One region of the Streptomyces yongxingensis genome, then DNA from elsewhere that is predicted to be linked to it. Evidence: riboswitches for the same ligand, from Rfam matches in the RefSeq annotation. Region 1 holds a riboswitch; each other region holds the start of a gene.
The links. A riboswitch is a leader RNA that binds a small molecule or an ion and turns the genes downstream of it on or off. The one in region 1 is predicted to bind cobalamin.

Region 1 (7,231 bases):
CCTCGCGCGGATAGCCGTGGGCGGCGAGCTCGCGGGCCACCCGCATATGGGAGCGGGCGGCCTCCAGGCTGATGACATCGGCGTCGAGGTCGTCGATCGCCTGCACGATGTCGCCGAACTCGGCGTAGCACATATGGGTGTGGATCTGGGTGTCGGGGCGTACGCCACCGGTGGTGAGCCGGAAGACCTCGGTCGCCCAGGCCAGATAGGCGGGCTGGTCGGCGGTGCGCAGGGGCAGGGTCTCGCGCAGCGCGGGCTCGTCCACCTGGATGACCGAGGTCCCGGCCGCCTCCAGGTCGTTCACCTCGTCGCGCAGGGCGAGGGCCACCTGCCGGGCGGTGTCGCCGCGGGGCTGGTCGTCGCGGACGAAGGACCAGGCGAGCATCGTCACCGGTCCGGTGAGCATGCCCTTGACCGGGCGGTCGGTGAGGGACTGGGCGTAGGTCGTCCAGCGCACCGTCATCGGCTCGGGACGTGAGACGTCACCGGCCAGGATCGGCGGGCGGACGTAACGGGTGCCGTAGGACTGGACCCAGCCGTGCTGCGTGGCCAGATAGCCGGTGAGCCGCTCGGCGAAGTACTGGACCATGTCGTTGCGCTCGGCCTCGCCGTGCACCAGCACATCCAGGCCGGTCTTCTCCTGGAAGGAGATCACCTCCTGGATCTCGGCCCTGACGCGCTCCTCGTACCCGGCCGTGTCGATCCGGCCCCCGCGCAGGGCGGCGCGGGCGGCGCGGAGTTCACCGGTCTGCGGGAAGGAGCCGATGGTGGTGGTCGGCAGCAGCGGCAGGCGCAGGTGGGCGCGCTGGGCCGCGGTGCGCTCGGCGTACGGATGGGAACGCCGGGCGTCGGCCTCGGTGACCGCGGCGGCGCGGGCGCGGACGGCCGGGTCGCGGGTGATGGGGGAGCCGGCGCGGGAGGCGAGGTCGGCCCGGTTCGCGGCCAGCTCGGCGGTGATCGCGCCCGCGCCGCGGGCCAGGCCCTTGGCGAGGGTGACGATCTCCGCGGTCTTCTGCCGGGCGAAGGCCAGCCAGCGCAGGATCTGCGGTTCGATGTCCCGCTCGGCCGTCGTGTCGAGCGGGACGTGCAGCAGCGAGCAGGAGGCGGCCACATCGACCCGGTCCGCCAGGCCCAGCAGGGTGCCGAGCGTGGCCAGGGACTTCTCCAGGTCGTCGACCCAGATGTTGCGGCCGTTGACGACACCGGCGACCAGCCGCTTGCGGGGCAGCCCGCCGACGGCGGCCAGCGCGTCCAGATTGGCCGCGGCGGCCTCCGTGAAGTCCAGCGCCAGCCCCTCGACCGGGGCGTTGGCCAGCACCGGCAGCGCCTCGCCGAGGCGGTCGAAGTACGAGGCGAGCAGCAGCTTCGGGCGGTCGGTGAGGGCGCCCAGGTTGCGATGGGCGCGACCGGCCGCGTTAATTTCGGCCGGGGTGCGGTCCTGGACCAGGGCGGGCTCGTCGAGCTGCACCCACTCGGCACCGGCCGCCCGCAGATCGGCCAGGACCTCGGCGTACACCGGAAGCAGCCGGTCCAGGAGGGTGAGCGGCTCGAAGTCGGCGGGCGCGCCGGGCGCGGGCTTGGCGAGGAGGAGGTAGGTGACGGGGCCGACGAGGACCGGCCGCGCGGTCAGCCCGAGGGCGAGGGCCTCCTTGAGCTCGGCGACCTGCTTGGCGGAGTCGGCCGCGAACACCGTGTCCGGACCCAGCTCCGGGACCAGATAGTGGTAGTTGGTGTCGAACCACTTGGTCATCTCCAGCGGCGCCACGTCCTGTGTGCCCCGCGCCATCGCGAAGTACCCGTCGAGCGGGTCGGCGGCGACGGCGTCCCGGTGGCGGTCGGGGACGGCGCCGACCATGACGGTGGTGTCCAGCACATGGTCGTAGTACGAGAAGTCGCCGGTGGGGACTTCGTCGATGCCCGCCCCGGCCAGTTGCCGCCAGGTGGCGCGGCGCAGTTCGGCGGCGGTGGCCCTCAGCGCGCCGGCGGTGACGCGGCCCTTCCAGTAGCCCTCGATCGCCTTCTTCAGTTCCCGGTTCGGGCCCTGGCGGGGGTAGCCGTACACGGTGGCCCGTGCTGCCGCGGACTTGGTGGTCACGGAGATCTCCTTCGCGAGATGAATCCCTGAGGTCCCGGCGACGGGAGGAGAGCGCGAAGGGTGACGGACCGGACGCCACGACCTCGCGCGGCTGGCGCGCGATCGTCCGCCTGGTACAGATTCGCCGACCCGCCCTCGAGGTCACCGGGATGTCCGCGCACGGGTGGTCCGTACGCGGGCAGATGGCAGGTCTTCGGACTCACGGGCGCGTCCTCCTCGGAGGACACCTACTGGCCGTCGCTTCCCAGGCCCCTCTCACCGGGCCCAGTGCGTATGACGGCGGTCGTTCCCGCTCACCGCTGCGGGGCAGTCCCGGATTCCCACCGGGTTCCCTCTTGCGACGCGTCCCGCCTGGCGGACGGGGCGAACCAGCTGCACCAGCCAGCCTACGGGGCCGTGCGGCGGTGTGCGGCGTCCCGTCCGGTATTCGGGATGGTGAGGTGGGACGGGCATGGTGTGGCATGGCCCACTCAGGACACAGGAAAACCCCCGGCCACGTCGGCCGGGGGTTCCGCTCCTCACGGGCTCAGCACGAACTGGAGTCCGACGCGCCCACCAGATTGACCGGGACGGTGACGAAGGAGAACTGGTTGCTGGCGCACACACCGGGGAAGGTCGTGCTGCCGGCGTTGTTGACGGTGGTGACATCGGGGCCGTCCTCCGCGACGGCACCCGCCGCGCCGACGGCGAGGGACGCGGCGGTGAGAGCGAGCGTGGACAGGGCGGTCCGCATACGCATGGGAACTCCTTGCTGGGGATGAGCGGCCAGAAATGACCGGCTTCGCATGCATGGTGCCCCTTTGTCGGGCGGATCGCGGCCCAACGTCCTCCCAATGGGCGAAGACGGTCCCGTCAGGTCGTCCGCCGCCGTCGAGCAGCCGGCTGTAGCGCAGCCGCAGCGCCCGCTCCGTGCTGGCCGCCGCCGTACCGAGCCCGATCACGGTGTTGCCCACGACTGGTTCTGCCAATGCCTGACGTCGACGCCGTAGACCGTCTGCCGGCCATCATCGTTCGTCAGCCGACGAGCGAACAGTGCCCGGGAGCTCCGCCGCGCAGGCGAGGGGCAGGGTTCTGCGCATCTGATGTCCTCCTGAAGGGGCGCACAGGGGCACACGGGGGCACACAGGGGCGCGAGCCTGCCCGTGCGGCGCGGCCGGCACATCAGCCCGGCGGCTCGCACCGCCTCCGACCCAAGGCGAGGCGGTGCTTCGACTCTGGTCCAGGGCGTATCAGCCCTCGGTCCGACTCACCGGCCGCACGGTGTCGCGATAATGACCAGGTGAACACGGACGTCGCGGCACGGCTCGGGTGGTGGCAGCAGACCTGGCGGCTGGCGGCGGCCGCGGCGGTGGGCATCCCGCTCTGGCTCTCCACCGGTGTGCTGCTGCGGGGGCAGGCGGCCGAAACGGGCTCGTGGTTCGTCATCGGTGATCCGCTGGTGGCTTCCGGCTGCCTGACGGCGCTTCTGTGGCGGCGGCGGTTCCCGCTCGCCGTCGCCATGACGGTCGCGATCGCCTCGGCCGCGTCGTCACTCGCCACCGGCGCCGCACTTCTGGCGATGGGCTCGATCTCCACTCGTCGCCGTCCGGTGGAGAGCGGGGTCGTCGGGCTGGCCTTCGTGACCGCGTCACAGTTCGCCGACGCGTTCTACCCGGTCCAGAGCCCGCCCGGCTCGTTGTGGTTCCGGCTCTCGTTCCCGGTACTGATCGCGGGCATCGCGGTGGCCGCGGGCATGGCCATCGGCGCGCGCCGTGTCGAAGTGCGGTCCTTGCGGGACCGGGCGGAGAGCGCGGAACGGGAACAGACCGCACGAGCGGCGCAGGCGCGGGCCCTGGAACGCAACCGGATCGCCCGCGAGATGCACGACGTACTCGCGCACCGGATCTCCCTGGTCGCCATGCAGGCCGGAGTGCTGGACCACCGCGGCGACCTCACGGCCGAGGAGAACCGCGTGCTGGTCCGCGGCATCGCCGACGGCTCCCACCGAGCCTTGGAAGAACTACGGGATGTCCTCGGTGTGCTCCGAGCCGACCCGGGCCGCCCGGACCCACCACAACCCTCCCTCGACCGAATCCCCGAACTGGTGGACGACGCCCGCGCGTCCGGACTGGACGTCACGCTCACCACCACCCTTACGGGAATACCGTCCGACGTCGTCGGACGAACCTGCTACCGGATCGTCCAGGAAGGACTGACCAACGCCGCCAAACACGCCCCAGGCGCACACGTACACATCACCCTCGATGGAACAGCGGGCGGCAAACTCACCGTCAGCGTCCACAACTCCCCAGCCACCGCGGCAACCGCACAACCACCGGCATCGGGATTCGGCCTGCTCGGCCTCACCGAACGAATCACCCTCGCCGGCGGAGAACTCGACCATCACCCCACACCCGGCAACGGATACCTCCTCACCGCGCGACTACCCTGGCCGAACCCCACCCACGAAAAGAGAGTATGAGTGGATACCGAGCGGGAGCGGGTGCGTGTCGTCATCGTCGACGACGAACAGCTGGTGCGGATGGCGCTGCGGCTCGTCATCGACGGCGAGCCGGACCTGACCGTCGTCGCGGAGGCGGCCGACGGGGACGCCGCGATCACCGTGGTGGACGAGCAGCGGCCGGACGTCGTCCTGATGGACGTGCGGATGCCCGGCCGTGACGGTCTCAGCACGACCCGGGAACTCCTCACCCGACCGGCGCCGCCGCGCGTGCTCATGCTGACCACATTCGACTCCGACGATCTGGTGCTCGGCGCACTGCGCGCCGGAGCACTCGGGTTCGTCCTCAAAGACACCCGACCGCAGCAGATTCTCGACGCGGTACGGACCGTCGCGGACGGCAACCCCGTGCTGTCTCCAGCGGCCACGGCACGGGTGATCGCCGCAGCCACCGGTCCGCGGTCCTCTCACGCTCGCGACTCGTCCCGCGAAGCCGCGCGGAAACAGCTGTCCACCCTGACCGAACGAGAACGCGAAACCGCCAGGGCCATCGCGGACGGGCTGGGCAACCCGGAGATCGCCCGGCGGCTGCACATCAGCATCGCGACCGTCAAGGCGCACACCGGCAACCTGTTCGCCAAGCTGGCGGTCGAGAACCGGGTGCAGATCGCACTCCTGGTCCGCGACGCGGAGGAATGACCCGGGGCCGATGGCGTACCCGCGAGACCGCACTTTTCCGAGGTCGAGCTCTCGGGTCAGCCGCCGGGCCGGGCCTTCTTCCGGGCCCGGTACGCGGCCACGTCGCTCTTGTTGCCACAGGTGCCATACGCGTGCCAGCGCTGGGTGCGGCTGCGCGTGGTGTCGCTGTCCGGCGCGGTGATGATGTCCATGAGGGCCGTGCGCAGGCCGCGAATCCTGGCCATGCGCTGCGCCGATGGCGCCTCAGTGGCGAGCTGGCCGCGCGGGCCCCCAGCTCGTCCTGCCCCAGGACCGCTGCGGCGCCCGGTACATCAGCGGTATCGAGGCGATCCGCGTGGACGGCGGATACACCGTCTGGACCTGACGGCGCCGAGCGGAGCCCGATGGGGCCCGATGGGGCCCGGCGTCAGACCAGCGGACGGTACGCGGTGAGCGTGACGGACAGCGTCACATCGCAGGGCTCGGGCAGCCGGGCGATGCGCTCTTCCAGCCGCTCGCTCTGCTGATGCCAGGCGTTGGGGCCCATCCCCACCAACTGCGGCACGGCCTTGTGGTCCAGCGTCATGGTGCTCCGCGACCGCTCCCGGGCCACCTCGGTGAAATGCGCCGAGAGCCGGTCCGCCAGGCGCTCGTCCTTCTGCTCGCCCACCCGCAGCAGCTCCAGCGCCGCCACCAGCTCCCGCAGATGATCCGGCCGGGGCGTCACCACCAGCAGCACACCCTCGGGACGCAGAATCCGCCGCAGCTCGGCCGGATTGCGCGGTGCGAAGACGTTGAGGACCACCGACGCGGCCCCGTCGGCGAGCGGCAGCCCGTCCCAGGCGTCGGCCACCACCGCGCTGATCCGGGGATGCGCCCGCGCGGCGCGGCGGGCGGCGAACTTGGAGATGTCGAGCAGGATCCCCTCGGAGTCAGGGAACTCCGACATCACCCGGCCGAGGTGATAGCCCGTGCCGCCACCGATGTCCACGACACAGCCGAGGTCCCCACCCGAGGTTTCCGGTGCCGTCGCGCGCGCCAGCGCGGCCAGTGCCCCGGCGATCGGTGCGTAGTGGCCGGCGGCCAGGAAGTCCGCGCGGGCTGCCACCATGGCGGCGGTGTCCGCGCTGAACTTGGCGGCGCCACGCAGCAGATTGACGTACCCCTGCTTGGCCACGTCGAAGCTGTGCCCCTGGGAGCACCGCAGAACGCCGTCGGTCATCGTCATGGCGCCGGAGCAGTACGGACAGCGAAGGTACCGAACCGCCTCTTTCCGCATCGTGTCCCCCGTTGGCGCCGTTGTCCTGACAGGACCCCAGCCTATGCGCAGGTGCGCGGGGTGCCGCACATCCACCCCCTGCCTCGGTCGCCGCGGCCGGTCCGCCCGGAGACGTCGTCGGCACAATCCCCCGCCTGATGCGCAGCGTTCGGAAGACCGAACAGCATTGGAGTAACGGAACATAGGCTCGCCGTGATATAGCGTCGAGACGAGCTACGGAACTTGTCGGGGACCGGGGTCGGCGGGGCGCCGGGCCGGGGAGCGGAGGCCGGCGTGGAATCGGTGTCGGGAGCAGCGCGGGTCCGGCGTCATGAGGACGTCAAGTCCGCGGCGCGCGTCCTGGAAGTGCTCGAACTCCTCGGTGCCGAGGGCGCCCGGCTCTCGCTCGCCGACATGGCGAGCACCCTGTCCGTGCCCAAGAGCAGCCTGCACGCGGTGCTGCGCACCATGGAATCCCGCCGCTGGGTGGAGACCGACCCGTCCGGAACGCTGTACAGCCTTGGCCTCAAGGCGCTGCTGACCGGCACCGCCTATCTGGAGAGTGACGACCTCGCCGGGATCGCGGGGCCGGTGCTCGACCTGCTGGCCGAGGAGACGGGCGAGGCCGTCCACCTCGGGCGGCTGGACCACACGGACGTCGTCCACCTGGCCAAACGCGAATCCCGCCATGCCCTGCGAATGTACTCGGCGGTGGGCCGCCGGCTGCCCGCGCACGCCACCGCGCTCGGCAAGGCGATCC
Region 2 (7,231 bases), 4.9 Mb from region 1:
GAAGGCGACCAGACGGCCGATCAGGTGCTGCTCACCGGGGGAGAGCTTGGCGAGGTCGGCGACGTCGGAGTGGAGGTCGACCTCCTCCACGGTCCAGGTGTTCTTGATCGCGTCGCGGTAGCGGTCGTAGAACCGCGGGTACCGCATGGGCCGCAGGGTGAGTTCGAAGCCCGGGTCGAGCAGGTTCTTGTGGTGCTCGGTCGAGGTGTTCGCGGTGGTCATCTCGGATGCGGTGGTCATCTCGGATGCGGTGGGCATTACTGGCAGACCTCGCAGGACTCGGGGTTTTCCAGGGAGCAGGCGACGGCCTCGTCCTCGGCCGGTGCCTGCTGGACGGGGACGGTGGCCGTGGCGGCGCCGCCCCGGGCGCTCTGGGCGATCCGGGTGGCCGGACGCGAGCGCAGGTAGTACGTGGTCTTGATGCCGCGCTTCCAGGCGTACGCGTACATCGAGCTGAGCTTGCCGATGGTCGGCGCCGCCATGAAGAGGTTCAGCGACTGGCTCTGGTCGAGGTACGGCGTGCGGGCCGCCGCCATGTCGATCAGGGCGCGCTGCGGGATCTCCCACGCGGTGCGGTACAGCTCCCGTACGTCCGCGGGCACCCAGGAGAAGTCCTGGACCGAGCCGTTGGCCTCGCGCAGCGCCTCACGGGTCCGGGCGTCCCAGACGCCCAGCTTCTTGAGGTCGTCCACCAGGTAGGAGTTGACCTGGAGGAACTCCCCGCTGAGCGTTTCGCGCTTGAAGAGGTTGGAGACCTGCGGCTCGATGCACTCGTAGACGCCCGCGATGGAGGCGATGGTCGCGGTCGGCGCGATCGCCAGCAGCAGCGAGTTCCGCATCCCGGACTTCGCCATCCGCGCGCGCAGCGCCTGCCAGCGCTCCGGCCAGGTGGCCACCGCGTCCGGGTAGTGGTCCGGGTGCAGCACACCGCGCGCGGTGCGGGTCTCGGCCCAGGCGGGGTGCGGGCCGTGGCGCTCGGCGAGCTCGCAGGACGCCTCGTACGCGGCGAGCATGATGCGCTCGGAGATCCGCGTGGAGAGCGCCGTGGCCTCGGGCGAGTCGAACGGCAGCCGCAGCCGGAAGAAGACGTCCTGGAGCCCCATCAGGCCCAGACCCACCGGGCGCCAGCGGGAGTTGGAGGCACCGGCCTCCTCGGTGGGGTAGAAGTTGATGTCCACCACGCGGTCGAGGAAGGTCACGGCGGTGTGGACGGTGGCGTCGAGGCGCTCCCAGTCCAACTGCCCGTCCTCGTCCAGGTGCGCGGCGAGGTTGACCGATCCGAGGTTGCACACGGCGGTCTCGCCGTCGTCGGTGACCTCCAGGATCTCGGTGCAGAGGTTGGAGGAGTGGACGACCCTGCCGGGCTCGGCGGTCTGGTTGGCGGTGCGGTTGGCGGCGTCCTTGAACGTCATCCAGCCGTTGCCGGTCTGGGCGAGGGTGCGCATCATCCGGGCGTACAACTGGCGCGCCGGGACCTTCTTGACGGCCTTCCCCTCGGCCTCGGCCTCGCGGTACGCGGCGTCGAACTCCTCGCCCCACAGGTCCACCAGGGCGGGCGCGTCGACCGGGGAGAACAGCGACCAGTCGGCATCCGCCTCGACCCGGCGCATGAACTCGTCCGGGATCCAGTGGGCGATGTTGAGGTTGTGGGTGCGGCGCGCGTCCTCGCCGGTGTTGTCCCGCAGCTCCAGGAACTCCTCGAGGTCCGCGTGCCAGGTCTCCAGGTAGACACAGGCCGCGCCCTTGCGCCGGCCGCCCTGGTTGACGGCGGCCACCGAGGCGTCGAGCGTGCGCAGGAACGGCACGATGCCGCCTGAGTGCCCGTTGGTGCCCCGGATCAGCGAACCGCGCGCCCGGATGCGGGAGTAGGACAGACCGATGCCGCCCGCGTGCTTCGACAGCCGCGCCACCTGGTGGTAGCGGTTGTAGATCGAGTCCAGCTCGTCCAGCGGCGAGTCCAGCAGATAGCAGGACGACATCTGCGGATGCCGGGTGCCGGAGTTGAACAGCGTGGGGGAGCTGGGCAGATACGACAGCGTGCTGGTCAGCCGGTAGAGCTCGGCCACGTCGTCCAGCGCCCGCTCCGAGAGGTTCTCGGCGAGCCCGCAGGCCACGCGCAGCAGGAAGTGCTGCGGGGTCTCGATCACCTGACGGGTGATCGGGTGGCGCAGCAGATAGCGGCTGTAGAGGGTGCGCAGCCCGAAGTAGCCGAAGCGGTTGTCGGCGCCGTCGGCCAGGGCCCGCTCCACCAGTGCGTCCAGCCGCTCGGCGTGGGTGGCGGCGAACTCGGCGGTGGAGTCGGCGAGCAGGCCCTCGCGATGGCCCACCCGGACGGAGGTCGAGAAGGAGACCGCGCCCTGCCCGGCCGCCTCCTCCGTGATGGTCAGCGCCAGCAGCCGCGCCGCGAGCCGCGAGTACTCCGGCTCCTCGGCGATCAGCCCGGCCGCCGCCTCGGTCGCGAGCCCGCGCAACTCCGCCTCGTCCGAGCCGGGATGACGGCCGCGCAGGGCGGCGGCCGCCACCTTGCCGGGGTCGGTGGCGGGCAGGTCGGCGGTGAGTCCGGTAAGAGTCCGTAGCAGGGCGGTCCCGGGCGCGTCGTCCGCTGCCTGAGAAGCCGCCTGCGCTGAAACCGGATCGGCGGGCGCGATGGTCACTGAGGTGCTCTCCCTCGGTCGGCTGGACCGCGAGGGTGGTGCGATGGGCGCGTACGGGCATGCCGATGCCGCACTCCTCGTACGCCAGGCACACCACGCAGCGTCCATCGGCCCAACCCTCGAGGCCGGGGGACGTGTTCACAGGGCCGTCGGCAGGTGCTCGGACTCACGGGCACGCCGGATTGAGCGCACACGTACACCGTTGCGGGACAGTTCCGGATTCCCACCGGATTCCCCTGCGGCGACAGCGAGGACGAGCATACATCTTGTGTCAGCCGACGCACGCACCCCCATATCTTGTGTCGGGAGGTGCGGAGTTTCGTATGAATGTGCTAATGCGTTCCGGGGTGGCCCATGACCTGGGGCGTGCGGCCCGCCATGCGGCGAGCCTGCCGGTCAGCCGCCGCCGCGGCTCAGGCGGTCCCGCACCCGCCGGGCATCCTCGGCGCGGTGCTGTGCCAGGTACTGGGCGAGCGCCTCCTGCCAGCAACGGCGGGCCTCATCGAGTTCGCCGAGCTCGGCGTGGACCTGACCCAGCCGGTCCAGGGTCTCGGCCTCGCCGTAGGCGTGGCCCATGTCCCGCAGCAGGCGCAGAGCCTCCGTGAAGCGGGTCACGGCCAGGGCGTACTGCCCGCTCTGGTGGGCCAGCCGGCCGAGGGTGCCGAGGGCGTCCGCCTCACCGTCGCGCTCCTGGTGGCGGCGGAACAGGGCGAGCGAGGTCTCCCCGTGGGTGCGTGCCTTCTCGTACGCCCCCAGCCGGGCGGAGTACAGGCAGACCTGGTTGTGCGCTTGGGCTTCCCAGACCGGCGTGTCCAGGGTCTGAAAGAGGGTGAGGGCGTGACCGGCGTGGTCCAGCGCCTCCTGATCGTATCCGCGGCGTTCCCAGGCGTAGGCCAGCACCAGGTGGGTGTGGGCCGTTTGAGTGACGTCCCCGGAGAGCTTGGTCATGGACAGTGCCTGGTCAAGGTGGTCCAGCGCCTCCTCGTGGAGGTCGGAGCGGATGCAGGCTATGCCGAGGTTGCGGTGGGCGAGCGTCTTCGCCGCCGGGTCGCCGAGCCGTCGGGTGGCCTCCAGCCCCTCCCGCCAGGCGGCGAGCTGAGCGTGCAGATGGCCGTTGCGGCGGTGGAAGGTGTCCAGCACCCAGGCGATCCGCCACACCACCTCGTCCCAGCCCGAGTCGGCGGCGAGCCGCTGGGCCGCCAGCAGCCCGGCGTGTTGGTCCTCCAGCCAGGCCAGTGCCTCAGCCTGGTCGGCCATGGCCAGCGGGTCGGCGGACGGCTCCGGGAAGTCGATCCGCATGCGGTGCGGGTGCAGCAGCCGTTCGGCGCCGCGGGCGGTGTGGAGGTAGAAGTCGACCAGCCGTCGCAGCGCCGTGGAGCGCTCCTCCCGCCCGCCGGTCCGGTGGGCCTGCTCCACCGCGTAAAGGCGCAGCAGATCGTGCATGCGGTACCGGCCGGGACGGTCCTCGCGCAGCAGGTGCGCGCGGATCAGCTCCTGCAGCACCGCGCGTACGCGTGGGGCGGGCAGGGCGGTGAGGCGGACGATGGCCGGCTGGCCGATGTCGGGCCCGGGTGCCAGCCCGAGCAGGCCGAACACCTCGGCCGCCGCGGGGGACAGGGCCAGGTACGAGGAGGTGAAGGCGGCCCGCAGACCGCCGTCCAGGCCGTCGGCCTCCAGGGTGTCCAGTCGGCCGGCCGCCTCGCGGAGGTCCTCGGCCAGCGATGAGAGCGGAGCGTGGGGGCGGACGGTACCGTGCGCGGACACCAGGCCGAGCGCCAGCGGCAACCCGGCGCAATGGCTGATCAGTTCGGACACGGCAGCCGGCTCGGCCGCCGTGCGGTGATGACCGAGGCGGCTGGTGAGCAGGTGCCGGGATTCGTGTTCGTCCAGCACATCCAGGGTCAGGTGGTCCGCCCCGTGCTGCATGGTCACCCCGACGAGCTGATTGCGGCTGGTCACCAGCACACCGCAGTCGGGGCTGCCGGGTATCAGGGGCAGCACCTGGGCGGCGCTGTGCGCGTTGTCCAGCACGATCAGCATTCGGCGGCCCGCGGTGAGGCTGCGGTACAGGCCCATCTGGGACTGTTGGCCGGCCGGAATCGATCCCGGCTCGACGCCCAGGGCGCCGAGGAAGCTCTGCAGCACCGCCTCGTGGGGCAGGGGTTCCTTCGAGGGGTCGAAGCCGAGCAGGTCGACGTAGAGCTGGCCGTCCGGGAAGTCGGCCAGATGGTCGTGTGCCCAGCGCAACACCAGCCATGTCTTCCCGATGCCGCCGGGACCACCGACCGTGGCGATCACCACCCGGTCGCCCCGCTCCGCCCACCCCCGGTCCAGACGGTCGAGTTCCCGCGCCCGCCCGGTGAACAGCGGGGGCGGGGCCGGAAGCTGGCGCGGCACCGGTAACGTCGCCGCCCCCGGCTGATCCGGAACGGACAGCTCGGGAGCGGTGGTGAGGATCTGCTGGTGCAATTCCCTCAGCCGCGGAGTGGGGTCGGTGCCGAGCTCCTCGGCGAGCTGCTCCCGGACGCGCTCGTAGTGCTTGAGCGCGTCGGCCGGGCGTCCGCAGCGGTAGAGGGCGAGCAGGTACTGGACGGCCAGGCGCTCGTCCAGCGGATGGTCGGCGATCAGCTTCGCGAGCTCGGGGAGGATCGCCTCGTGTCGGCCGATACGCAGCTCCGCCTCGTACAGCTCGGCCAGCAGGGCCAGCCGCTCCTGCTGAAGCCCGGCCCTGTTCCGCGCGGCCCAGTCGCCGCCGAGGCTGCCCAGGGCCTCGCCGCTCCAGAGCTCGGCGGCCCGGCGGTAGAGCTGCCCGGCGCCCTGGTGGTCGTGTTCTTCCGCGGCTTTCCTGCCCTTCCGGCCGAGCGCACGCATCAGGTGGACGTCCACCCGTTCGGGGTCCACCGCCAGGACGTAACCGCCCGACCGGCGGAGCAGCGGAGAGGAGCCGGTACCCGGGGTGTCGTCGTGCTCCAGCAGTTTGCGCAGCCGGGCGACATAGCTGTGCAGGCTGGCCCGGGCGGCGCGGGGCGGGGCGTCGTCCCAGACCCGTTCGATCAGGGCGTCCACGCTGACCAGTTGACCGGCCCGGAGCGCGAGGATCGCCAGTGTGCAGCCCTGCTTCGCCGGCCCCGCGGAGACGTACCCCCCGTCAGCGGTCCGCACCGTGATCTCGCCGAGTAAGCGGATCAGCGGTCGGGCCGAGTGCGCGCTCTCGATGCGGCTCATCCGGCAACGGTCTCACATTCAAGGTTCGTTCAAGGTTTCGCCACGAGCGTTCCGGCACGGTGACGGCTGCTGTCCGGTGGCCGTCGCAACGGGGGATACGGATGCTGGTGACCGAGTTGAACACGGAAACCCTGCCCGCGAAGGAGCGGTTCGCCGCCTGGGTGGAGCTGGCCAACCAGTCCTTGACACCCGCCTTTGTGCGCAGTGACGACGAAGGGGACTTCCGCGCCTCGATGCGTGTCCTGGCCCTGGGCGACGTCCTGGTGGCCGCGCTGGATCACCCCCCGGTGCGGGTCCACAGAACCGCCGGGCAGATCCGCGCCTTCGACCCCGAGGCATATGTGCTCACCCTTCTCCTCGAAGGCAGCGCCGTCGTGCGCCAGCAAGGCCGGGAAGCCACCTTACGGGCCGGTCAGTGCGCCCTGCTCAGCACCTCTCACCCCGGTGAAAGGCAGTGCGGGCACAGCCTGGGCACCATCTCCCTCGTCCTTCAGTGTCCTCGCGCACGCCTGCCCCAGTCGGCCAGGCACATCGACCGCCTCACCGCCGTCACCATCGATGTGCGCCACGGCTTGGGCGCGGTCCTCACCAACTGGCTGACCAGCCTGACCGTCCGTGCCCGTGAACTGGCACCCGCGGACGCCCTCACCCTGGCTCAGGCCACCCTCGACCTGCTCACCGCTCTCCTGACGACGCTCCTGCACGCCGGTGCGGACCTCAGTCCGGAAGCCCGCCGCCGTGCCTTGCGCGCGCGTATCGGCAACCACGCCGAAAGGCATCTCGGAGATCCCGGCCTCACGCCGCAGGCCATCGCCGACGCACACCACATCTCCCTCAGGCACCTGCACCAACTGCTCGCCGCCGAGGAGACCACGCCCGCGGCCTGGATCCGCCACCGCCGTCTCGAACGCTGCCGTCAGGACCTCGCCAACCCCCATCTGCGCCATCTGACCGTCGCGGCGATCGGCCGCCGCTGGGGATTCGCCAGCAACGCGCATTTCAGCCGGGCCTTTCGCAGTGTGTACGGCACCACGCCGAGCGATCACCGGCACACGGCGCTGACGGGGAACGGCGTATAGGGGCGCTATGCGGCAGACTCGCCCAGCTCCACGGTGAAGGCCCAGAGGGTGATGTCCGTGTCGGGCAGGGGCGCCCAGTCGCGCTCCGGGGCACGGGTGAAGCCCAGCCGCTCGTACAGGCGGTGGGCGGCGGTCATCGACTGCTGGCTGCTGATCACTATCCGCCGCAGGCCCAGTGCGCGGGCCCGGTCCAGGCAGGCTCGCACCAGCGCCTCGGCGGCGCCGCGGCGGCGCGACTCGGGGCGGACGGCCAGCATCCGGAACTCGCCCTCG
Region 3 (7,231 bases), 940 kb from region 1:
GGTCTTGAGCCGCGGTTCACCGCGGGCCGGCGGGCCGTGGCCATCGGCCGGTTGCGGACAAGTCGGAGCCGGGAGTCGCGCGGAGTACGGGACGTCACGGAAGCAGTCTCGCCGTTGACGGCCCGAAAGCCCAATCGGCACCCGTCCGGCGGTCGCCGCGAAGGGTTCACGCCATCTTACGGACGCTTCCGCCGCCGCCCCGCGAACGCCTCCCGCGCCGCCCCGCACGCGCTTTCGCGAACGCCTTACGGGGCGCTACAGGAGGTCGGGCGGCGCGGGAGGTCGCCTTACGGGCGCTACAGGAGCGGTACCAGAAAGCGCCGAAGCGCCTCCTCGTACGCCTCGGGGTCCGCGTTCCACATGGCCGCGTGCGGGGCCTGCCGCACCGTGTGAAGGGTCACCAGATCGCGTCGGCGGTCGACGAGTTCGCGCGAGACGTGCCAGGGCGCGAGGGTGTCGTCGGGGCCGTGGGCGACGAGCGTGGGCACGGACAGCCGCTCCGGGTCGGCCACCTCCGGGAGCCTGCTGTCGTGGAGTCCGGTGCGCCCCTCGGCGGCGCGCAGGGCGAGCGGGAGCAGTGGCGCGGGGATGCCGCGGGCCGCGGCGAGGGCGCGCAGGGTGGCCTGCCAGTCGAGCACCGGGGAGTCCAGGACGAGACCGATGACGCGGTGCCGCAGCGCGGAGTTGGCGGCGGCGTGGAGGGCCATCGAGGCGCCGATGGACCAGCCGTGCAGCACGACCCCGGTCGCCCCGTACCCCACCGCGTAGCGGATGGCCGCGTCCAGGTCGCGCCACTCGGTGTCGCCGAGGTGGGATATGCCGTCCTCGGAGCGCGGGGCGCCGGGGTCCCCGCGGTAGGCGAGGTCGAGCACCGGCACCCGCAGCTGCCGCAGGAAGGGCATGACGACCATAGGGTGCTCACGGGTGGTGCCGAGGCCATGGGTGGTGATCACCCATGTGGAACGTTCGCCCGGGATGAACCAGGCGGGCAGCGGACCGAGTTCGCCGGGCACGTCCACGTCGGCGTGGTCGATGCCGAGCGCGTCCCGCGGGTTGCCGATGTGCACCTGGGGGGTCAGCCGCACCCGGGTGCCGGGGGTGAGCTCGCCGTGGGTGACCCGCTCCAGGCGGCGTACGACGCAGTCGGCGGGGTGCGGGGCGTCCTCGATGACGGGGCCGACGACGGCGTGGCAGGAGCGGCCGGTGAGGCCGTAGGTGCCGGGGCGCAGCGAGGCGAGCGAGCGGGTCAGGGTGATCTGGCCGGCCGCGGTCGCGTGGACGGTCAGCGGCGCCTCGTTCGGCAGCGGGCGGTTGGCGGCCGGTTTCAGCGCAGCGCTGGTGGCGTACCGTCCGGCCGCCACCGCGGCCACGCCGACACTCAGCAGGGTGGTGGCGGCCGCGACCGCCGTTGTTCGCAGACGCATCCCTCCCAGTGTGGTCGGGGAGGCAGCCCCCGGCCAGCGGGCGTACCCGGCCGGGTGACCGCCCGGCCGGGGTCCGGGGGCGTGCCGGGCGGGCTCAGCCCTTCTGGCCGTAGCCGCTCAGCTTCTCGGCGGCGCGCCGCATCTCGTCCGGCGGGATCAGGGACGGGGTGCGGCCGGGGACGGAGACCGCGGTGAGCCAGACCTGGCACATCCATTCGAGCTGGGCGGTGCGGTCGTACGCCTGGTCCAGGGTGGCTCCGTGGACGACGGTGCCGTGGTTGCGCAGCAGGCAGCCGCTGCGGTCGCGCAGCGCCTCGAGCATGGCGTCGGCCAGTTCGTCCGTGCCGTAGAGCGCGTAGGGCGCGACGCGGACCGGGCCGCCGAGGGCGGCGGTCATGTAGTGGATCGCGGGGAGCTCGTCGACGAGCGTGGAGACGGCCGTGGCGTGGACGGCGTGGGTGTGGACCACGGCCCCGGCGTCGGTCTCCCGGTAGATCGCGAGGTGCATGGGCAGCTCGCTGGTGGGCTTCAGCGTGCCGAGGACCTGCTGTCCGTCCAGGTCGACGGCGACGGCGTCCCTGGGGCCGAGCCGGTCGTAGGGGACGCCGCTCGGGGTCACCAGGACGGTGTCGCCGACCCGGGCCGAGACATTGCCCGACGTGCCGACGACCAGGCCGTCGGCGGTGGTCCTGCGGGCCGTACTCACCACCTGCGTCCATGCCTGCCGCAGGGGATGGGTCAGCCGCGGCTGCGGCTGCCGCGTGGATCGCGACTGGGTCACCTGCCCTCACCTCCGAGGCCCGATCCTTCCAGGCGGCCGCCGGCCGCGCGGCGGCGGGACCGGAACGGGCACGGCGGGCGACTACGGCCGCGCTTCGTGGGCACCCGATCGCGGGCGGGTGAACGTGGGGGAACGGCGGGCGGCCGCGTGGCCGGTCCCGGGGCCCGCTCCGGCGGCTCTCGATAGCGCCTCAACTCCCGTACGACATGGGAACGTAGGCTGGAATTCACAGGGCCTTGGTGATCCCGCAACCATGTCACCCCGATGCCCTGCTCAGTTCATCTCCCGTTCACCCTGTTTCCTTACGTTCACCGTGCCACTAACGACCTTCGAACTGATTGACCGGGTGTATGGAACACATCACGCTTCTCATCGGGATCGTGATCGTCACGGCCTTGGTGTTCGACTTCACGAACGGCTTTCACGACACGGCTAACGCCATGGCCACCACCATCTCCACGGGAGCACTCGGGCCCAGGGTGGCGGTGGCGATGTCGGCCGTCCTCAATCTCGTCGGCGCGTTCCTGTCCGTGGAGGTGGCCAAGACCATCTCCGGCGGGATCATCGACGAGGGATCCGGTATCCAGCCAGAAGTGATCTTCGCGGGACTCGTCGGCGCGATCCTGTGGAATCTGGTGACGTGGCTCGCCGGACTCCCCTCCAGTTCGTCACACGCCCTGTTCGGCGGTCTGATCGGCGCCACCGTGGTCTCCGTCGGCCTGGACGGGGTCAACGGCGACGCGATCGTCATGAAGGTCCTGATCCCCGCCGTCGCCGCGCCGATCGTGGCCGGGATCGCCACGCTGGCCGCCACCCGGCTCACCTACCGGCTCGGCCGCGACCGCTCCCCCGAGGACACCGCGAAGGGCTACCGCGCGGGGCAGATCGCCTCGGCCGCCCTGGTCTCCCTGGCCCACGGCACCAACGACGCCCAGAAGACGATGGGCGTGATCACCCTGGCGCTGGTCACCGGGAACGTGGTGGCGCCCGACTCCGACCCGCCGCTGTGGGTCATCGTCTCGGCGGGCCTGGCCATCGCGCTCGGCACCTACCTGGGCGGCTGGCGCATCATCCGCACCATGGGCAAGGGCATCACCGACATCCAGCCGCCGCAGGGCTTCGCCGCCCAGACCGGCGCCGCGACCGTCATCCTCGCCTCCTCCCACATCGGCTTCGCGCTGTCCACCACCCAGGTCTGCTCCGGCGCCGTCATGGGCGCGGGTGTCGGCCGTAAGGGCGCCGTGGTGCGCTGGTCGACCGCGGGCCGCATGGTGGTCGCCTGGGTGCTGACCCTCCCGGCCGCGGGTCTGGTGGCGGGCGCCGCCGCGCTCCTGGCCGACCAGGGGAACGCGGGAATCACGGCGGTGGCCGTGCTCGCCGTCCTGGCCTGCGGGGCGATCTGGATGCTGTCGCGCCGCAAGCCCGTGGACCACACCAACGTCAACGAGGTCGGCAGCCAGGAGCCGGTGGGCGCCGTCACGGCCGCCCTGCGGTCCGTGGCCCCGCCGCCCGCCGGTACGGCGAGCGCCGCCCCCGAGGACGGCACCTCGGAGAACACGCCCGAGCAGATCCCCACCCCCGCCGCCGCGAGCAGCAGCACCCGTTAAGGAGCCAGGAAACATGAGCATCGACTGGGCGGCACTCGGCCAGGTCTTCGGCGTCAGCCTCGCGGTGACGGTCGGCATGGTGGGCGTCTTCACCCTGGGCATCGTCGGCACCTCCCGTAAGGCGGCACCGGAGCAGGGCGGCACGGCCGCCACCGTGCCCGGGGGCGCGGTGGGCACTTCCGCGCTCGCGCGCACCGGCGCGTACGCCTGCTTCGCGGTGTGCGCGGCGGTCGTGGCGTACGGCATCTATCTGATCGTCGCCTGAGGACGCCGCTTCCTCGAACCACCCACCGGCCGCCGGATGGTGGCGCTGACCAGCGCCGACCGTCCGGTGGCCGTCCTGTGAGGGGCGGTTGTCTGTGGGGCTCGGCACACTCGGGCGTCATGGGTCATATGCGAGTTGACGGCCATTCGCGGCCCATGGTGGACTTCCCGAGCCAAACGGCGGCAGGAGAGGAAGCCGGTGAGAATCCGGCGCGGTCCCGCCACTGTCACCGGGGAGCACCTTCCCATCGCCTGTATGGGGTCACGGCTCGTCCGTACGGTTCGTCGCGTACGCGGGCTGGAAGACCGGGAAGGCCGCGGATCCGGGAGCCAGGAGACTCTCACCGCCGGTCACGTCGAACCAGGGCGAGGACCCTGAGTGAGGACATACCGCCATGCCCGGCATCGCCACGCCGCCAGCCCTCCCTGTCCGCTCCGGCTCTTCCGGACCCTCCGGCCCTTCTGTCCGGGTATCGCCGCGCCGAGGCGTGACGGCGGCCTGACGGATGCGTGCCGATCACGCCTCGTTCGCGTGCGGCGTGGCCCTCGGCTTCCTCGGCGACCTCGCCACGGGTGATCCGCGCCGCGGCCATCCGGTGGCCGCGTTCGGGCGCGCCGCCGCGGCCGCCGAGCGCCGGCTGTGGCGCGACCACCGGGGCTACGGGGCCCTGCACACCGCGTTGTGCGCGGGCGGCGCGGCCGCCGGTGCCGCGCTGCTGACCCGCGCCGTACGGGGCCGCGGCGGCCGCCGTGGCGCGGAGGTCGCGCTGACCGCCGCCGCCACCTGGGCCGTGCTGGGCGGCACGAGCCTGGGCCGTGAGGCACGGGCCGTCGGCGGGGCGCTGGCCGCCGGGGACCTCGAGGTCGCCCGGGAGCGGCTGCCGCATCTGTGCGGCCGCGATCCGCAGGGGCTGGACGGGCCGCAGATCGCCCGCGCGGTCGTCGAATCGGTCGCCGAGAACACCTCCGACGCGGTCGTGGGCGCGCTGGTGTGGGGCGCCGTGGGCGGCGTGCCGGGGCTCATAGGGTTCCGCGCCGTCAACACCCTGGACGCCATGGTGGGCCACAAGTCTCCGCGCCACCGGCGGTTCGGCTGGGCGGCGGCCCGGCTGGACGATGTGGCCGGCTGGCCCGGTGCGCGCCTTACGGCGGCCCTGGCGACGCTCGCGGGCCCCGATCCGCGCGGTGCGTGGCGCGCCTGGCGGCGCGACGGCCGACGCCATCCGAGCCCCAACGCGGGCCCGGTGGAGGCGTCCTTCGCGGGCGCGCTCGGCGTCCGGCTGGGCGGCACCCTCGCGTACGGCGGCCGGGTCGAGCACCGGCCGGTGCTCAACTCCGGCGGGCGGCCGGTGGAGTCGGCGGACATCGAGCGGGCGATACGGCTGTCGCGGCGCGTCGGCGTCCTGGCGCTCGGGGTGTCCATAGCGGCCCGGCCGGTCCTGAGTGCGTTGACGGGGCGGCCCCGGGCCTTGGGAAGGGGCGGTCGATGAGCGGGATACACGGTAAGGGCGGCACGGACGGTTCCGGGGCACGCGGCGGGGGGCTGCTCGTCGCGGGCACGACCTCCGACGCGGGCAAGAGCGTGGTGACGGCCGGGATCTGCCGGTGGCTCGCCCGTAAGGGCGTCAGCGTGGCGCCCTTCAAGGCGCAGAACATGTCGCTCAACTCCTTCGTCACCCGGGAGGGGGCGGAGATCGGGCGGGCGCAGGCCATGCAGGCGGCCGCCGCGCGCGTCGAGCCGAGCGCGCTGATGAACCCGGTCCTGCTGAAGCCGGGCAGCGACCGCAGCAGCCAAGTGGTGCTGCTGGGCAAGCCCGTGGGCGAGCTGAGCGCGCGCGGGTACTTCGGCGGGCCCGGAGCCCCCTCGCCCGGCGAGCAGCTCTCCGCGGGGCGTGAGGCCCTGCTGGGGACGGTCACGGAGTGCCTGGAGGAGCTGCGGCGCACCCATGACGCGGTGATCTGCGAGGGCGCGGGCAGTCCGGCCGAGATCAATCTGCGCCGCACCGACATCGTCAACATGGGGCTGGCGCGCGCCGCCGGGCTTCCGGTCGTGGTGGTCGGGGACATCGACCGCGGTGGCGTCTTCGCGTCCTTCTTCGGCACGACCGCGCTGCTGTCCGCGGCGGACCAACGGCATGTGGCCGCCTATCTGGTGAACAAGTTCCGCGGCGATGTGAGCCTTCTGGAGCCCGGTCTGGAGATGCTGCGCGACCTCACCGGGCGCCCGACCGTGGGGGTGCTCCCGTTCGCCCACGGACTGGGGATCGACGAGGAGGACGGGCTGCGGGTGTCGCTGCGCGGCGCGGTGCGGGAGAGCGTCGTGGCGCCTCCTTACGGCGCGGACGTCCTGCGGATCGCGGTGGCCGCCGTGCCGCTGATGTCCAACTTCACGGACGTGGACGCGCTGGCGGCCGAGCCGGGCGTGATCGTGCGGTTCGTGGACCGGCCCGAGGAGCTGGCCGACGCCGATCTGGTGGTGCTGCCGGGCACCCGGGGCACCATAAGGGCGCTGGAGTGGCTGCGTGAGCGCGGGCTGGCCGACGCGATCGCCCGGCGGGCCGCCGAGGGCCGTCCGGTGCTGGGCGTCTGCGGCGGCTTCCAGGCGCTCGGGGAGCGCATCGAGGACGAGGTCGAGTCGAAGGCCGGGACGGTCGCCGGGCTCGGGCTGCTGCCGGTGCGGGTGCGGTTCGCGGCCGAGAAGACCCTGGCCCGGCCGGTGGGCGAGGCGCTCGGCGAGCGGGTGGAGGGCTACGAGATCCACCACGGGGTCGCCGAGCTGCTGGACGGGGCCGAGGAGCCCTTCCTGGACGGCTGCCGGGTGGGCTCGGTGTGGGGCACGCACTGGCACGGCTCGCTGGAGAGCGACGGCTTCCGGCGGGCGTTTCTGCGGCGGGTGGCCACCGCGGCGGGCCGGGCGTTCGTACCGGCGCCGGACACCCGCTTCGGCGAGCTGCGCGAGGAGCAGCTCGACCGCCTCGGCGACCTGATCGAGGAGCACGCCGACACGGACGCGCTGCTGCGGCTCATCGAGGAGGGCGTCCCGGAGGGGCTGCCGTTCGTCCCCCCGGGGGTGCCAGGGGCGATGACGTGACGAACCCCCGCCCCCACACCGGACCGCTCCGCCCACGCACCCCAGGAGGTATCGCCGCGTGACC

Region 2: another riboswitch for cobalamin. It lies ahead of ACZ6TD_RS17755 (ribonucleoside-diphosphate reductase subunit alpha); the one in region 1 lies ahead of metE (5-methyltetrahydropteroyltriglutamate--homocysteine S-methyltransferase).
Region 3: another riboswitch for cobalamin. It lies ahead of ACZ6TD_RS35380 (cobalamin biosynthesis protein); the one in region 1 lies ahead of metE (5-methyltetrahydropteroyltriglutamate--homocysteine S-methyltransferase).

What each region holds. Positions count from the first base shown of each region.
Region 1 is NZ_CM145717.1:9,177,339-9,184,569, forward strand. It holds gene metE (5-methyltetrahydropteroyltriglutamate--homocysteine S-methyltransferase) at 1-2,095, opposite strand, end outside; cobalamin riboswitch at 2,263-2,483, opposite strand; gene ACZ6TD_RS39405 (hypothetical protein) at 2,622-2,834, opposite strand; gene ACZ6TD_RS39410 (sensor histidine kinase) at 3,375-4,556, shown strand; gene ACZ6TD_RS39415 (response regulator) at 4,557-5,234, shown strand; gene ACZ6TD_RS39420 (CGNR zinc finger domain-containing protein) at 5,291-5,458, opposite strand; gene ACZ6TD_RS39425 (hypothetical protein) at 5,470-5,598, shown strand; gene ACZ6TD_RS39430 (putative RNA methyltransferase) at 5,641-6,492, opposite strand; gene ACZ6TD_RS39435 (IclR family transcriptional regulator) at 6,766-7,231, shown strand, end outside.
Region 2 is NZ_CM145717.1:4,234,953-4,242,183, reverse strand. It holds gene ACZ6TD_RS17760 (ribonucleotide-diphosphate reductase subunit beta) at 1-240, opposite strand, end outside; gene ACZ6TD_RS17755 (ribonucleoside-diphosphate reductase subunit alpha) at 258-2,654, opposite strand; cobalamin riboswitch at 2,789-2,915, opposite strand; gene ACZ6TD_RS17750 (AfsR/SARP family transcriptional regulator) at 3,051-5,879, opposite strand; gene ACZ6TD_RS17745 (AraC-like ligand-binding domain-containing protein) at 5,987-6,958, shown strand; gene ACZ6TD_RS17740 (GNAT family N-acetyltransferase) at 6,964-7,231, opposite strand, start outside.
Region 3 is NZ_CM145717.1:8,240,184-8,247,414, reverse strand. It holds gene ACZ6TD_RS35405 (hypothetical protein) at 1-98, opposite strand, end outside; gene ACZ6TD_RS35400 (alpha/beta hydrolase) at 297-1,424, opposite strand; gene ACZ6TD_RS35395 (class II aldolase/adducin family protein) at 1,519-2,205, opposite strand; gene ACZ6TD_RS35390 (inorganic phosphate transporter) at 2,556-3,812, shown strand; gene ACZ6TD_RS35385 (hypothetical protein) at 3,826-4,077, shown strand; cobalamin riboswitch at 4,220-4,436, shown strand; gene ACZ6TD_RS35380 (cobalamin biosynthesis protein) at 4,583-5,566, shown strand; gene ACZ6TD_RS35375 (cobyric acid synthase) at 5,563-7,167, shown strand; gene ACZ6TD_RS35370 (putative cobaltochelatase) at 7,226-7,231, shown strand, end outside.